DNA from 2 places in the Clostridium sp. AF36-4 genome. Region 2 is predicted to be linked to the other one. Evidence: predicted binding sites of a transcription regulator. Region 2 holds the regulator's gene; the other holds the start of a gene.
What was found. The regulator HrcA, encoded in region 2, represses chaperone genes, less so after heat shock. The targets are predictions, from matches to a motif close to TGTTAGCACTCNNNNNNNNNGAGTGCTAACA.
Positions count from the first base shown of each region.

Region 1: groES (co-chaperone GroES) is a predicted target of HrcA. The motif match lies at 1,496-1,526, and genes of this name have one in related genera.

Region 1 is NZ_QTVH01000003.1:141,890-145,096, reverse strand. Features, by position in the region: gene DW005_RS02810 (class I SAM-dependent methyltransferase) at 1-261, shown strand, start outside; gene DW005_RS02805 (hypothetical protein) at 383-649, shown strand; gene DW005_RS02800 (GNAT family N-acetyltransferase) at 646-1,002, shown strand; gene groES (co-chaperone GroES) at 1,553-1,837, shown strand; gene groL (chaperonin GroEL) at 1,867-3,207, shown strand, end outside.
Region 2 is NZ_QTVH01000021.1:31,863-35,069, reverse strand. Features, by position in the region: gene dnaK (molecular chaperone DnaK) at 1-892, opposite strand, end outside; gene grpE (nucleotide exchange factor GrpE) at 938-1,528, opposite strand; gene hrcA (heat-inducible transcriptional repressor HrcA) at 1,543-2,574, opposite strand; gene DW005_RS10645 (PilZ domain-containing protein) at 2,754-3,098, opposite strand; gene DW005_RS10640 (Ig-like domain-containing protein) at 3,111-3,207, opposite strand, start outside.

The sequences.
Region 1 (3,207 bases), on a different contig from region 2:
CATTTTGCTGCCTTATTAAGAAAGAACGGATTTGTTATTGATAAAATATATGATTATGACAGACCAACGCCATTAAAAGATAATGAAAAAGGTTTAGCGAACTGGATGAAACAGTTTTTTGCCTCTGACTTGGAATTAATGACGGAAAAGATGCAGACAGAAGTTATTAAAAATGTTGAGGATTTAACGAGAAAGTCTCTTTGGAATGGAAGTCAGTGGATTGCTGATTACCGCAGACTAAGGGTGATTGCGCATATATGAATCGGAAATTGTTTATGGAGGATAGGCGTAATGGATATTGATGTTGAACTTGCAGCATATGAGAAAGGATTAGGAAAATTATACGAAAACCTGCCCAAATATGTACACGGAGGTGATGCAAGTGATAAAAGCAGTAATATTTGATATGTATGAAACACTTATAACTCTTTTTGATAGTCCATTGTATTTTGGAACTCAGATGGCGTCAGATGCGGGTATTGCAGAAGGAAGATTCCAAGAAACATGGCGTGCAGAAGAAAAAAATAGAACGACAGGAAAAATCACTTTAGAAGAACTACTGGAAAGGATACTTCGAGAAAATAATTGTTTTTCGGAAGAGAAAATGAATTATATTTACATTTACATGAAAGTATTGTTCCGGAAATGACAGAGCAATTAAATAGAACATGGTCAACTATTGTTCAGGATAGAAATCATCATATTGTTATAAAAGTTGTGGATAACAAAATAGTATCTTCTTGTGTTTGTGTAATCATACCTAACTTGACAAGAAATGTAAGACCGTATGCTATTATAGAAAATGTTGTTACACATAAAGATTATCGTGGAAAGGGATATGCATCGGAATGTTTAGCATATGCTAAAGAAATAGCTAAAAAGGAAAACTGCTATAAAATGATGTTACTCACAGGTTCCAAAAAGGAATCAACTATGGAGTTTTATAAAAGTGCGGGATATAATTGTTCCGATAAAACAGCCTTTGTGCAATGGATAGAATAAATCAGGTGTTTGCACCTGTTGTTGGGATTCTTGTAATGTTAATTTAGTTTGTGACTGGTTGACTAGATTTTTTAAAATTGTAAATCCGGTCAACCATTTTTCAGACAAAAGGTGACTGGAAAATCATATTTTGCTAAATAGGTCATAAAAATCGAAAAAATAAATGACTGTATTTGTAATTATGCAAATTTAGGTCAACTTAGACCTCGTAGAAGTTGACTTTATATAGAAAAAAGTATAAACAAGTCAACGCAAGAGAGAAAATTGGGTGACCGTAGAAAGATTTTTTTAGAATTAAGTCAACCTAACAACTATTTTGTTTTCTAAATTCCTAAAATTCAATGTAGATTCAAAAAGATTACCACGAAAAATGAAAAAATAAGAATAAACGAGAAAAAAAGAGCATAAGTTAGATATAGTGGCAAAATGCGGAAATATGGAAATGCATAAGGCATTGCATTTCTTTTGATTATTGCATATTATAGAGCCAATGGGTTAGCACTCGTCAGATTGGAGTGCTAACAAGATATAAGAAATGGAGGAATCAAACATGAAATTAGTACCTTTAGGTGACAGAGTTGTATTGAAACAGTTAGACGCAGAAGAGACCACCAAATCCGGTATTGTACTGCCGGGGCAGGCACAGGAAAAACCACAGCAGGCAGAGATTATTGCTGTTGGACCGGGTGGTGTTGTAGATGGAAAAGAAGTAAAAATGGAAGTAAAAGTTGGCGATAAAGTGATTTACTCCAAATATGCCGGAACAGATGTAAAATTGGACGGCGAGGAGTATGTAATTGTTCGTCAGAGTGATATTTTGGCAATTGTAGAGTAAAGGATTGATTTGATAGGAGGAATTTAATTATGGCTAAGGAAATTAAATTTGGCGTAGAAGCAAGATCTGCATTAGAAGCAGGTGTAAATAAACTGGCAGATACCGTTCGTGTAACACTTGGACCAAAAGGAAGAAATGTTGTTTTGGATAAATCTTTTGGTGCTCCATTGATTACCAATGACGGTGTAACAATCGCAAAAGAAGTTGAATTAGAAGATGCCTTTGAAAATATGGGGGCCCAGTTAGTAAAAGAAGTAGCAACGAAAACAAATGATGTTGCCGGTGATGGTACAACAACAGCTACCGTTTTGGCGCAGGCTATGATTAATGAAGGAATGAAGAACTTAGCAGCCGGAGCAAATCCGATTATTCTCCGCAAGGGAATGAAAAAGGCAACAGAGACAGCTGTTGATTCCATTCGCAGCATGAGTTCTAAACTTTCCGGTAAAGAGCAGATTGCAAAAGTTGCAGCAATTTCTGCCGGTGATGAGCAGGTTGGTGAAATGGTTGCCGATGCAATGGAAAAAGTAACCGGTGACGGTGTTATTACAATTGAAGAATCCAAGACAATGAAGACAGAACTGGATATGGTAGAAGGTATGCAGTTTGACCGTGGTTATTTGTCTGCTTATATGGCTACTAATATGGATAAGATGGAAGCAGAACTGGATAATCCGTATATCTTGATTACCGATAAAAAGATTTCTAATATTCAGGAAATCCTTCCACTGCTTGAGCAGGTTGTTCAGGCAAGTGCAAGACTTTTGATTATTGCTGAGGATGTAGAGGGAGAAGCTCTCAGCACATTGGTAATCAATAAACTTCGCGGAACCTTTAATGTAGTTGCTGTAAAAGCTCCTGGTTATGGTGACAGAAGAAAAGAAATGCTCAAAGATATTGCAATCCTTACCGGTGGTCAGGTAATTTCCGAAGAACTTGGCTTGGATTTGAAAGAGACAACGATGGATCAGCTTGGACGTGCAAAATCTGTAAAAGTTCAGAAAGAAAATACAATCATTGTTGATGGTGAAGGTGATAAAGCAGAAATCGAGGCAAGAATTGCACAGATTAAGAATCAGATTGAAGAGACAACATCTGATTTTGACCGTGAAAAACTTCAGGAAAGACTTGCTAAATTAGCTGGCGGCGTTGCTGTTGTACGTGTTGGTGCAGCAACTGAGACAGAAATGCAGGAAGCAAAACTTCGTATGGAAGATGCTTTAGCAGCAACAAGAGCAGCGGTAGAAGAAGGAATTATCGCAGGTGGCGGTTCTGCTTACATTCATGCAAGCAAAGAAGTTGCTAAGATGGCTGCCTCTCTTGAGGGAGACGAAAAGACCGGTGCCAACATTATTTTGAAAGCACTGGAA
Region 2 (3,207 bases):
CTTTCAATGCGTTCTGAACCGGTGTTGCTGTTCTCTCTACAAGGTCAGCGGTCAATTCATCAAATTTTGCACGTGTTAAGTTCATATCAAAGTGCTTTGGTCCCTCAGCTGTAGCTGTGATAAATGGCAGGTTAATGTTTGTTGTAGTTGCAGAAGACAACTCTTTCTTTGCTTTCTCTGCTGCTTCTTTCAAACGCTGCATTGCCATCTTATCAGTAGAAAGGTCAACACCCTCTGCCTTCTTAAATTCAGAAACCATGTAGTCACATACTTTATTATCAAAGTCGTCACCACCAAGTTTGTTATCACCGGAAGTAGAAAGTACTTCGATGACACCATCACCAATCTCAATGATGGAAACATCAAATGTACCACCACCAAGGTCATATACCATAATCTTCTGCTCGCCTTCATTATCCAAACCATAAGCAAGCGCTGCTGCTGTTGGCTCGTTGATAATACGTTTTACATCCAAACCTGCAATTTTACCTGCATCTTTGGTTGCCTGACGCTGTGCGTCGTTAAAGTAAGCAGGAACTGTAATTACAGCCTCTGTTACCTTCTCACCACCAAGGTAATTCTCTGCATCACTTTTCAATTTCTGAAGAATCATAGCGGAAATTTCCTGTGGTGTATATTTCTTATCATCAATTGCTGCACGGTAATCCGTACCCATATGTCTCTTAATAGAAGAAATAGTCTTCTCTGCGTTTGTTACTGCCTGACGTTTTGCCGGCTCACCAACCAAACGCTCACCAGTCTTTGTAAATGCTACAACAGATGGGGTTGTTCTTGCGCCCTCAGCGTTTGCTACAACAACCGGTTTGCCACCTTCCATTACTGCTACACAACTGTTTGTTGTTCCTAAGTCAATACCAATAATCTTGCTCATAATAATACTTCCTTTCTGTCTATACCATGACTGTTATTTTCTTTATTAGTTTAACACTTTAACCATACTGTGTCTGACTACTGAATCTTTATACATATAACCCTTTTGGAATTCCTCAATGACCTGATTGGATGCATCTGAATCATCTTCATCATGCATAACGGCATTATGGAAATTCGGGTCAAATTCTTTACCAACTGCCTCAATCGGTGTCACACCGATTTCTTCTAATCCGGTAAGAAGCTGTTTGTAAACGGCCTCAATTCCTTTGGCAAATGGTGTCTCTTTTTCTTCATCGGAAAGTCCGTCAAAACCTCGCTCCAAGTTATCCACAACCGGAAGCATCTTTTCAACAACTGACTTCGCACCAATTTCAAACATGGCACTTTTTTCTTTTTCCGAGCGGTTTCTAAAGTTTTCAAACTCTGCCAGATTTCTCATCAGGCGGTCATTCAACTCTTCAATCTTTTCATCTTTTTTGTCTTTTTTTGCTTTCTTCTTAACCGCTTTTTCTGACTTTTCCGTTTTTTTCTTTTCTTTTGTTTCTTCTTTATCAGCTTGTTCCACCGTTTCTTCTACAGTTTCTTCTTCCTTTACTTCTTCTTTAACGTCTTCGTTTTTCATCTCTTCAGCCAATTCACTTCACCTCGCTATTTCTTTTTAAATATGTCATCTAGCTGCTGCATGCAGTTTTCCAATGTGCCAACTACTTTTTCGTAGTCCATACGCTTTGGTCCGACAATACCTATCTTTCCATAAACGCCTTCTTTAATTCGGTACGTGGCAGTTACAACGGAACAATCTTTCATTGACTCTACCGGTGATTCCTCACCAATGTACACCTGAATGCCATGTTCCTTGTCATCCTCCGGTGGTTCATCGTTGGCCCATGCTGACAACATCTGTTTTTCTTCAAATGTGGAAAGCAGTCCGGTCATTTTCTCCTTATCCGATAACTCCGGATATTTCAAAATATTCGTGGCGCCCGATGTGTAAATCTCTGAGTCATCCTCTTCTGTCATAACTTCCGAAATACAATCCAAAATGCTAGATGCCAATTCTCCGTATTCCCCGGCTTTTTCTTTGATTTGCTGCATAATCGCCATGTTAATCTCAGTAAAATCAAGTCCGGTGAGTGCCGTGTTCATCAAAAAATTCATCTGAGCAATCACATTCTCATCGGCATCCGTCATAAGGTTAATGAACTTGTTGCTTACGTGGTTGTTATCAAGAACAACAATCACAAGCAGCTGTCGTTCACTCATCTGATTTAGCTGGATAAACTTAATCCGCTTATGCTGATACTTTGGCTTGGTCACCATGGAAGTGTAATTCGTATTCTGTGCAAGTAACTTTGCAACCTGCTGTAACAGAAGGTCAATCTTATCTGCCTTCTCGACCATCAACTCCTTCATCTCAGACACTTCTTCATCTTTTCTCTGTAAAATCGTGTCTACATATAGTCGGTATGCTTTATCCGAAGGAATTCTGCCGGCAGAAGTGTGTGGCTGTAAAATGTAACCCATCTCTTCCAAATCCGACATCTCATTACGGATGGTTGCGGAACTAAGATTCAAATCCGTGTACTTAGAAACAGTTCGGGAACCAACCGGCTCGCCTGTCTCCATGTAATTACGAATAATCGCTTCGAGTATCTTTTGTTTTCTCTCATTCAGTTCCAAAATACCACCTCGATTTCTTTTTGTTAGCACTCACTATCAAAGAGTGCTAATCATTGACTAAACTAAAGATACCACCTTGTGTTACCTTTGTCAATAGGGTTTGTAAAAATTTTTTTCAAAATAAAAACACCGGTGCAAAAAAGGCTCCTTCTAAGCACCGGTGCATTGTTTCATTCTTATTATTTTTGCAGAGACGCAGCATAATCATTAATTACATAATCCATAATGGATGCCGTTCCTACAATTTCACATCCATAAATATAGTCATCTCCGCTTTTCTGCTGACGGATAATTCGAACAACACAATTGAGCGAATCATTTTCTGCCAAAGTAAGTCTCGCATTAAAGTAATACCCCATCGGCAGTACACTGGCTGAACGAAAACCAATGCCCGCTTTGGAAACATCAATTACCTCAATCGGTGCATTAATATTTTCCACCTTTACGTGATCCTGCTTAAATAAATTGGAAATTTCCAAATTCAATTTTGCCGGCCAGCGTTTTTCTCTTCTCATCTCAATCATAATAAGCCTCCATTATTCATCGTCATCTTCATCATCTGTATCTGCATCATCTATAACAGTAACGGTACATTTTGCTTTTACACCGCTTCCGTCAGTTGCCATTGCCGTA